DNA from 3 places in the Peribacillus sp. NPDC058075 genome. Region 1 is predicted to be linked to each of the others. Evidence: predicted binding sites of a transcription regulator. Region 1 holds the regulator's gene; each other region holds the start of a gene.
The links. Region 1 encodes Rex, which represses fermentation and respiration genes when NADH is low (regulators of the CRP and FNR family bind a similar motif). Its sites were predicted from a motif close to TTGTGAAATATTTCACAA; they were not measured.

Region 1 (3,644 bases):
GGAAACGGTTTTCAAAACATCGTCCCCGCTAAATAGGAAATTACCGAGTACGGTGCGGATGTCCTTTTCCGGTTTAAGGGGATAGTCATCCCATAATTCATTGAGTACGCGTTTATTGGAAACAAGGTTAGCCTGTTCTTGATCGTAGTAGCTGACTTCTACGTTCGTTCCAAAACGGAATTCCCCAGAAAGTGCAGGCAGCTTAGAAATGATTGTTTTCAATAAAGTCGATTTTCCAACTCCATTTGGACCAACTAGAGCTATGCTCTCACCTTTAGTCATACGGGAATTAATATTCTTTGATACCGTTTCCCCATCGTATCCGATAGCCAAGTCCTGGAGGTGAAGTACTTCATTTCCGCTTTGCCTTTCAATCTGGAAAGAAAAATTCGCGGATTTTTCATCACCTTGCGGCTTGTCCAATACATCCATCTTTTCGAGCTGTTTGCGTCTGCTTTGTGCTCTTTTCGTAGTGGAGGCCCTCGTGATATTACGTTGGACAAAGTCGCGAAGCTTTTCGATTTCCCCTTGTTGCTTCTCGAACAGTTTCATGTCCCGCTCATAATCCTCCGCTTTTCCCTCTAGGTAAGAACTATAATTACCATGGTATTTTTTCATGTTATTCCGGGAAATCTCATATACCAGGTTTACTACTTTATCTAAAAAATAACGGTCATGGGAAACAATAAGGACAGCTCCCTGGTAGCTTTGTAAATATTGTTCAAGCCAAGATAGGGTTTCGATATCCAAATGGTTCGTCGGCTCATCCAGAATCAATATATCCGGTTTCCTTAAAAGCAGCTTTCCTAATGCAAGCCTTGTTTTTTGCCCGCCGCTTAAAGTGGAAATTGGGGTAGAATAGTCAAAGTCAGCAAACTGAAGCCCATGCAATACGGAACGAATATCCGCTTCATATTGATAACCGCCCTTCTCTTTGAATGCCACCATCAAAGTGTCGTATTCATTCAGCACTTTTTGGTAAATCGTTTCGTTTTCAAAGATGTCAGGTCTGGCCATATCAGCCTCAAGGCGACGCAGTTCCTTTTCCTGCTCTATAAGGTCCGTGAAAACGGTCAGCATCTCATCCCAAATCGTCAGTTCAGATTCCAATCCCGTATCCTGGGCCATATAGCCGATTGTGACGCCTTTTGGTTTGATAATTTCACCGCCATCATGGGAAAGCTGCCCGGCTATGATTTTTAGCAGAGTGGATTTGCCGGCGCCATTTCGGCCGACAAGTGCAATTCGATCTTTATTTTGAACTTCGAGCTTCATATTTGATAAAATAAGTTCAGCTCCATAATATTTCGATAGTTGATTGATTTGTAATAAAATCATAGATTTCACCTCAATTGATTATAGATAGTGTAACGTATTTTAGTGATTATCGGCAACAGCTTGGTTCCATGGTAAAACAAAAGCTGTTACATAAAGTGGAATAATAGTGTATGATTTAGGAGGGGTTACTTAAATGGGAGACTTAACGCATTTTAATGAACAGGGCAGGGCCAAAATGGTCGATGTGAGTGCTAAGCCAGAAACAACCCGGACGGCAGTAGCTCAATCGAGCATTTTATTGAATGATGAAATATATGAATTGGTCACGAACCAGAAAATGAAAAAAGGTGATGTACTGGCTGTTGCACAGGTTGCAGGAATAATGGCCAGCAAAAATACATCCAATATCATTCCGATGTGCCATCCCATTGCTCTGCAAGGGGTCAATATAGCCTTTGAGTGGGAAAAAGAAGAACAAGGATACAGGCTTAGGATTGAAACGCAAGCTAAGACAAAAGGGAATACAGGTGTGGAAATGGAAGCGTTAACAGCTGCATCCGTGACGGCCTTGACTGTTTATGACATGTGTAAGGCCATTGATAAGGGAATGGTGATTGGGCCTACATTCTTAGTGGAGAAAACAGGCGGAGTTTCCAGTAACGATTTTAAAAGACAAGTAAAACAAACAGATAGAGAATTAAGTTGAAAAGCATGTGTGAAGGCGGGGAAGAACAATGAACCATGACCCAAAGATACCGCAGGCAACAGCCAAAAGGTTGCCATTGTATTATCGATTTTTAAAGAACTTACATTCCTCAGGCAAACAAAGAGTTTCCTCGGCAGAGCTAAGCGAAGCTGTAAAAGTGGATTCTGCCACCATACGCCGTGATTTTTCCTACTTTGGCGCGCTTGGGAAAAAAGGTTACGGCTACAATGTCAATTATTTATTATCCTTCTTTAGAAAAACACTAGATCAAGATGAATTGACCAAAGTCGCTTTAATCGGGGTAGGAAATTTAGGAACCGCTTTTTTAAATTACAATTTCATGAAAAATAATAATACAAAAATTGAAATGGCTTTCGAAGTTTCTGAAGAAAAGGTCGGCAAGCGAATAGCTGATGTGCCCATCTATCATATGGATCAAATCGATACACTATTGCAGGAAAATAATATTACTGCGGCTATATTGACCGTGCCTGCACAGGTAGCCCAGACGATAACCGATCGTCTAGTCAAAGCTGATATAAAAGGGATATTGAATTTTACACCTGCACGGCTGACCGTGCCTCCATCCATTAGGGTCCACCATATTGACCTGGCCGTGGAGCTTCAGTCGCTCATCTACTTCCTGAAACATTACCCAATAGTGGAAGAAGCCGCATTGGAGGAATGAAAAAAACGCTGCATCATTGCAGCGTTTTTTTGTTGCAGCTTTTCAGTTTGTACACTAAAGGGGGGCTCATCCCGAACTTAGATTTTAAAACCAACTTTGATTATCCTTCATGTTTTTAACCTTTGAGGTACAATTTAAACGTTAATTTCCACTCCAGGCACACGCTTTCCGCGGGCGGTCCGGGAGCCTCCTCGGCGCTCTTGCGCCTGTGGGGTCTCCCTTGGACTCGCTTTTCCCGCAGGAGTCTCGCACCTTCCGTTACAATCAACTAGATTTTTTTAGGTTGTTCTAACCTAGGACGATGTTTAGGATAGATTATTCTTCATGGTTTTTTACAGTTTTATAAAATTGCTCAATGGATTGAAGAAATTTGCGTCACTCCTGCCGAAAAACTGGCTAGCCGAGCCCCCACATACGCTTGCTTTGATGCGGCTTGGCAGACAGTCGGCGGAAAGGGAGCGATCTTCAAGCAACTGGAACATTTATTAAATAAAAAAAACTGTAGACTCAATTTTAATCGAAATTGTCTACAGTCTGAAATGCTGCTGCGTTTTTTTATTTTTTCTTATTTTTTTGTGCGGCTTTAATCTTAAAGTGCAGCATAATCATGCGTAAGCCCGATCCAAAGTCAAGAGTCGCAATGAGGACAAGTATGTAGGCGAAGAGTCCCCATCCAGAAGAATTGACGGTTTGAATCGCGATAGCGGTAAAAAGGGCTCCTAAGCCCGCATAGATGATGCCCATGAATAAGGGTGATTGACGTTTCATAATAAACCTCCGATGAAGGCCTGTGCAGTATCTATCATCTTCTCTATATCCTCCCGATATACCACTTGAAGGATGATGACAAGTGTATTCATCGCAATATGAGCGCTCATTGATACGAGAATGCGTCCTGTTTTTGCATAAAGGAAAGCAAAAGTGAAGCCCATTGCCGTATATAAAAGAAGATGTTCAAATTCACCATGCGCC
Region 2 (3,644 bases), on a different contig from region 1:
TTGGAATCGCCATCACATTAAGCGCAGCTGCCATTTTTCTAGTTGGTATATTTTTTGTCCTGACAGAAGAAATGGTAATGAATACACATAAAGGCAAAAGAATTGAACCGGAAACGACTAAAATCATAAAAATGAAAACAAAGGCTAAAGCTCCAACAAACAGTACAGAATTCAGTAACTAAAAAGAGGGATATAGCGCAATATACTGTTTTTCTAAACAGAACTAGTTGTTCCTTTGCCTAACTTGCTGAAATTGAATCAACTTGATCTCAATCAATGAATGCGCTTTCATTTTATGGATTGTCAGAATCGAATGACCGATTTGTTACATTTTACTTCAATATAGTATGTATACTGCACTCGTCATGTCCAAACACACGATGTGTTTGGACATCCAAACCAACTGCAGACACGCCCTGAAATTCTCATTTACATTTTAAACTATATCCACGAGAAAAGGACACTTTTAAGAAGTCCTTTTTTTGTGGATTTTTTTCATACAGGTATCAATATGGGGTTATAGGTCAGTGGGTTTTGCTAAAGGAGGATTTGATAGAAACCTGAATGACTTCTACCACGACTATTGCTACACGGCTGTTTAAAAATACTGACAGGGCATAAGGATTTGTGAGAGAACCCAATACCATTTCAAACTCGTTGTTTCCTTATATATATATAATATTGACCTGCGTTGGATCATAAGGGGATTGAAGCATGGATACAACATCGTGTCCAATGTGTCTGCCATTTACCAACCTCCATGGCCGAGTGAAAAAAATCCATTTTACATCATGTTTTCTAACGAATAGATACCTAATTAACAGGATAGGTAATATAATTCATAATCTTTATAAGTCTTAGGTCAATAAACGCGGTGAATATAATGTGAAAATTTCATTTCATTATATTAGAGTAATATTAAACGGAAAGTGGCCGAACTGTCAGCAATCCTGTACTAATAAGTGAATTTTCCAGAGGTAATATATTAAACAATTATTATATTTCATTTGCTGAAGATTTTCGAACATTTCTGTTCATTTACCATCTTCTTACTGCTCTTTATTGAACTTTATGTGACAGATGTCACTTTATATTGTCTTTTTTTACACTTGGGATTAATATTGGTATGTCGGGTTTGTGAACATGGTAACACTTTGTCCGAATAATTACCAATTGGAATTTTATTATGTAAGAAAGGGGTAGTACTATGAAAATAAAATGGGCTCTATTAACTATACTTTTTACAATTGCCACTGTGCTAACCGGTTGCGATAACCCATTAATGGTCTTGGACCCTAAAGGGCCAGTAGCTGCAACACAAGCAGATGTTATTATGATTTCGATATGGACAATGGCCTTTGTCGTCCTTGTCGTTATGGTACTGTATATCTTCATGATAATGAAATATCGTGCTTCCAAACAGCGTGATGATTATGAACCACCTCATATTGAAGGAAGTAAGGTTCTTGAAATAATTTGGGTTGCGATCCCAATTTTAATCGTCGCATTCCTATCCGTTGTTACTGTTAAAACAACAAATGAAGTTGAGGCAACACCTAAAGGGTACGGAGATCAAGAACCTTTAGTGATTTACGCTTCATCTTCCAACTGGAAGTGGCATTTTAGTTATCCGGAAGAAGATATCGAAACGGTCAACTATCTGTTTATACCGACTAACCGACCAATCGAATTTAAACTTTACTCATTCGGTCCAATCTCAAGTTTCTGGATTCCACAACTTGGAGGACAAAAATACGCGATGTCGGACATGGTAAATACGTTGCACTTAGCAGCTGATGTACCAGGTGAGTATATGGGTCGAAATTCTAACTTCAGTGGTTCAGGTTTTGCTCAGCAAACGTTCAACGTTAATGTACTGTCTGCAAAAGAATACGATAAGTGGGTAGATGAAATTAAAGCTACTGCTAAACCGATTACTGAGAAAAAATTCAAAGAATTATTAAAACCTGGTCATGTGGGACAATCCACTTACACTGGAACTCACTTAGAGTTTTCACCAGCTCCTGAAGGGGAAAATGCTGGTCATGACCATGGATCTTCCGATACGGAAGAAAATGATTCCAAGGATTCACACGAGGAACATTCTGAACACAGCAACATGAATCATGATAACTAAGAATTAATTTCGTTCGATAAAACAACTAGGTTTACAAGATAAGGAATATTTTCCTGAAAGGAGTCACAAAAGTATGGATTACTTTGATCGATTTGCCGTACCTCATCCAAGTCCTGCGATTTATGCATCCATGATTGCCATTGGTTTAACCATGATTGCGGTTGTTGCCGGAATTACCTATTTTAAAAAATGGGGTTACTTATGGCGTGAGTGGTTAACAACGGTTGACCATAAACGTATTGGTATCATGTACATCTTGGCAGCACTGCTTATGCTTTTCCGCGGTGGCGTCGATGCTCTTATGATGCGTGCTCAAACGGCTATTCCAGATAACGGTCTTTTGGATGGACAGCATTATAATGAGGTATTTACAACACACGGGGTCGTCATGATCCTGTTCATGGCTATGCCATTTATCATTGGGTTAATGAACATTGTTACACCATTACAAATTGGAGCGCGTGACGTAGCATTCCCACGTCTGAACGCAGTAAGCTTCTGGTTATTCTTCATGGGGGCAATGCTATTTAACATCTCTTTCGTAGTCGGTGGTTCTCCTGATGCAGGTTGGACATCTTACTTCCCGCTGGCAAGTAACGATTTCAGTGAATCAGTCGGTTCGAACTATTACGCGATTTCACTTCAAATCGCTGGTATTGGTACATTAATGACTGGTATCAACTTTATCGTAACCATCTTGAAAATGAGAGCACCTGGCCTGAACTTAATGAAAATGCCAATGTTCACATGGTCTATCTTGATTACAAACTTCATTATCGTTTTCGCTTTCCCTGTATTGACAGTGGCACTTGCGTTGATGACAATGGATCGTCTATTCGGAACTCAATTCTTTACGATGGCCAATGGCGGCAGCGATATGCTTTGGGCAAACTTGTTCTGGGTTTGGGGACATCCTGAAGTTTATATAGTTATTCTTCCAGCTTTCGGTATTTACAGTGAAATCATTTCGACATTTGCACGTCGTAACCTGTACGGGTATAATTCCATGGTTATCTCCATGGTGGCTATCTCTACACTATCTTTCATTGTATGGGCTCACCATTTCTATACAATGGGCCACGGTGCAATGGTTAATGGCATCTTCTCGATTACCACGATGGCGATTGCCGTCCCGACTGGTGTTAAGATCTTCAACTGGTTGTTCACACTTTGGAAAGGTAAAATCGTGTTTACCGTTCCAATGCTATACTCTTTAGCTTTCATTCCGATTTTCACGCTCGGTGGGGTAACAGGGGTTATGCTTGCCATGGCAAGTGCTGACTACCAATACCATAATACAATGTTCTTAGTAGCTCACTTCCATTACGTTTTAATCCCTGGTACTGTATTTGCCGTACTTGCCGGTTTTACGTACTGGTGGCCAAAAATGTTCGGCTTCATGTTGAGCGAAAAAATTGGAAAATGGTCGTTCTGGTTCATTATAGTTGGCTTTAATGTAACATTCTTCCCGATGTTCATCACTGGTTTAGATGGGCAGGCACGTCGT
Region 3 (3,644 bases), on a different contig from region 1:
CCCCAACCGTTGCCACCGCATCCTTACGGCCAAGGCTCGCAAGTGTACCTGAGTTTACAGGTGAGAATTCTTCAAGTTTCTTGCCTTCAAAGGCTGCATATAGGTTGTATCCAACAAGCTCACCCATTTGCCATGCGTTTTGGGCGGTTGGTGCGTAAGGACGGCCGCCTTCTGGAGGGAAAGCAAGGGCACTATCACCGACAACGAATACGTCATTATGTGATTTCGATTGCAGGTACTCATTAACGGCTGCTTTGCCACGATCGACTTCAAGTCCGGATTCGCCAACGATAGGAAGGGCTGCAACTCCGCCTGTCCAAACAAGGGTATTGGCTGTGATCGTTTGTCCATCTTTCAATTCGATTTGATTTCCTTTAACACCCGTTACAGGAAGGCCTGTCAAGAATTCAACGCCGCGTGCTTCCAAGCTTGTCATGGCACGTTCGATCAAGTGATCAGGCAGGACTGGAAGGATTTTTGGACCAGCTTCCACTAGCTTGATTTTCAAGTCCTTGAAATCTACTCCGAATTTTTTGGCGATTTTAGGGAAGTGATCCACAATTTCACCGATTAACTCGACGCCCGTCAATCCGCCGCCGCCGATTACGATGGTTGCGTCCGCTTCATTTTTAGTTTGTGCATATTCACGAATGCGATCTTCGATATGTTTGTAAATATGGTTTGCATCTTTTACGGATTTCAACACCATGCTGTTTTCTTCAAGTCCCGGAATGCCGAAGAATCCTGTTTGGCTTCCCAAAGCAACAACCAGGGCATCATAAGATAAAGTGGAACCATTGGCAAGTTTCACTTCTTTGTTATCGACTGAGAAAGACTCCACTTTGGAAATGACAAGGTCGATATCTTTTCCTTTGAAAAGCTTTTCCAACGGAATGGAAACGGCTTGTTCGGAAATGGATCCGCCTGCAAGACGGTGCAATTCGGTGATGATTTGGTGAGTTGGAAATTGGTTCACCACGGTAACCTGCACTTCATCTCTTTTGTAATATTCACGTACGGATAAGGCAGATAGCAATCCAGCGTAACCCGCACCTAAGATGACGATTTGTTTTGACATAGTTAATCCCCCGTCCTTACTGATTGAAATTTATCAAATTATTTTTCGTTTTTACGTTCTGAAGAGACTTCAAGAAAAGCTTGGGCGAAACGGAAAAGCTTTTGTGCTTGCGGGTCTTTCATCATTCTTAACAGACCAAAAAGACCGATTACGTCAGTATTCTCTTCAGCACGATCCTTAGCTTCGATGGCATTAGCCGCAAGCCCTTTCACTGAATGGACTACAGGTGTCGCGATTTCCGAAATGGCACTGACCGTATCATTTTTCAAGACATCGTCAGTCGCAACCGATTGAGCGAAATCATATGACTTTGTTAAAATATTCACTAACTCAGTCAGTTTTGGTAACTGCTCAACTAAAGTGTTCAATGATTCCTGAACCTCAGGCTTTAATAATTGGTCCAGTACATCTAATTGTTTTTGGCGGGCATTAAGTTGTTCAGTTTGTGATTGGGTAATCGTTTCTGACATATCCAATTCTCCTTTGCAATAAGCATTTTGTAGATGTAAATAGAAAAACTTGTAAAATATTACACAATGTGTGACAAGAAAAAATACTAACAAAAATGTAATAAATGCTATCCTATAGTATATCCCTTTAGTGGCTTGAAAACAGCTGATTTTTTAAAAAAGATTCATAAAATAATCTTTTCCTGCTTATTTGAAGTACAGATCCCAACGTAGTATTCCATTATTTACCTAAAGTGAAATGTAAGAGGGTGTCTAACATCGACATCGAAGCCTGTCATACATATTTCCATCTTGATTTGCCATCCTAAATGATGGAGGTGAAAAAATGTGACTGATTCAGAATCTAAACTTACAGAAGAGAATAATGATAATAAGCTTCATAAACTGGTTGGCAGTATGGATTATACCAAAGCACAACTATCAGAAGGTATGAATGGAATTTCTGAAGTTTACCTCAAAAACAGTGAGGAAGGCACATCGGAAACACCTGATAAATAATATGATTGTGTAAGCATAGCGAAACAGTTATGCTTACTTATTTTTGTAATAAATCCCACTCTTAATTCTCAAACTATAGTTATTTAAATATTCCAAAAATACCTTGACTTTATCATGAATTGACGTAAGATAAAGTATATAGCCATGGTGTAAACAGGTAGTTTTTTCTAGAAATTCTACTCTGACATCGCCTAAAATGAACTCGGTGACTTAAAAGATGAATCTATAAATAACTGACGAATCTAATAGACTTCGCCGTCCAGCGAAGCTAAACCTAGATCAAAAACCAGTTATATCAATTATTTCTTATTGATATGACTGGTTTTTTTTATTTCATCATCATCTTGTTCCGTTTTTGGCCTAAGAATATCCAGCGGCTGGCTGAATCCGGGCAAGGAAGACGAACGATATTTAGGTGCGATTTTCTCAAATGTAAAAGTGCAGCAAGGAGATTCCTTTGTGCGTCCATCCGCTGGGGGCGGGGGACTGGGAGATCCGCTTGAAAGAAGTCCCGAAGCTGTTTTGGAAGATGTTATCGATGAGTATGTTTCAATTGAGCGAGCTAAAAAAGATTATGGAGTCGTGATCAAGGAAATCGATAAAGATCTCGATTTATTCGAAATAGATCTGGAAGCAACGAAACAAGCTAGGTCTTATATCAGAAACAACCGCAAACAATGGCTTGAGGAAAACATACAAAGCGTGGAAGATAAATTCGCCAAGGGCGAGCTGGATAGTCTCGATGTCATTCGCCGGTATGGTGTCATCATCGATTATGCAACGAATAAAGTACTGCCAGAATCAACAAAACAGTTCCGTGAATCCATGAAAACCCGTTCATTAGCATATTGGAAGTAACGTGAAAACCATTAGGAACCTTAGACTGCAGACGAACTCGTAGAAAACGAGTTTGCCTGCAGTATTTTCCTTTAAAAGGGTTCAGTTGATATCAGAAATCCGCTCCCTTTCCGCCGTTTGCCTGCGGAAATTAACATCGAATTTGTATAGGTTCCAAAGACATTCTTAATGGAAACCCATCAATTCCTTCACATGTTTACAATTATCTTTTGAAGTGAGCATTTCCAAGAGCGTAAAGGCAACATCGAATGCTGTGGAAGGGTTGTAGGATGTAATGATATTGTCCGTGACGACAATCGGTTCATTCACCACAATCGCACCAAAATCTTTTAGTTGGCCCTGTCTCTTACTGGTTGGATGGTTGTACGTAGTGGCCTTTCTTCCGTTCAAAATCCCGCTTTTTCCTAGTGGGAGAGAACCTACACAGATAGTTGCTATGATTTTATTCTTATTATGAAAATAATTGATTACATCAAGAAACCTTTGATCATAGGTATCCTCATAGAAACCGGCTTCTTCAAAACCTCCTGGAATGGCCAGAGCATCGAAGTCATCAAGGTTAACTTCATCGATGGTCAGTTCGGGCTTCACGATGAAATTCCATGTGCATTTCAATTGTTCATGTAGTCCAACGGTAACCAAATCAGTGGTACCATCACCCTCTAATTTATTCCAGCCCAATACATCTGTAAACACACTTGCTTCAACCGCTTCGAATCCATTGGATAGCAGCAGCAATA

Region 2: a site for Rex is predicted at 1,072-1,089, ahead of qoxA (cytochrome aa3 quinol oxidase subunit II). Genes of this name have one in related genera too.
Region 3: a site for Rex is predicted at 1,598-1,615, ahead of ACFVS1_RS17430 (helical membrane plugin domain-containing protein). Genes of this name have one in related genera too.

Annotation. Positions count from the first base shown of each region.
Region 1 covers NZ_JBHVSL010000008.1:4,079-7,722, forward strand. The annotation lists gene ACFVS1_RS25280 (ABC-F family ATP-binding cassette domain-containing protein) at 1-1,338, opposite strand, end outside; gene moaC (cyclic pyranopterin monophosphate synthase MoaC) at 1,472-1,984, shown strand; gene ACFVS1_RS25290 (redox-sensing transcriptional repressor Rex) at 2,013-2,672, shown strand; gene ACFVS1_RS25295 (YdiK family protein) at 3,228-3,440, opposite strand; gene ACFVS1_RS25300 (CPBP family intramembrane glutamic endopeptidase) at 3,437-3,644, opposite strand, start outside.
Region 2 covers NZ_JBHVSL010000003.1:253,101-256,744, reverse strand. The annotation lists gene ACFVS1_RS21980 (hypothetical protein) at 1-182, shown strand, start outside; gene qoxA (cytochrome aa3 quinol oxidase subunit II) at 1,208-2,137, shown strand; gene qoxB (cytochrome aa3 quinol oxidase subunit I) at 2,211-3,644, shown strand, end outside.
Region 3 covers NZ_JBHVSL010000001.1:3,516,665-3,520,308, reverse strand. The annotation lists gene ACFVS1_RS17435 (NAD(P)/FAD-dependent oxidoreductase) at 1-1,078, opposite strand, end outside; gene ACFVS1_RS17430 (helical membrane plugin domain-containing protein) at 1,117-1,548, opposite strand; gene ACFVS1_RS17425 (hypothetical protein) at 1,876-2,046, shown strand; gene ACFVS1_RS17420 (hypothetical protein) at 2,506-2,904, shown strand; gene ACFVS1_RS17415 (DJ-1/PfpI family protein) at 3,070-3,644, opposite strand, start outside.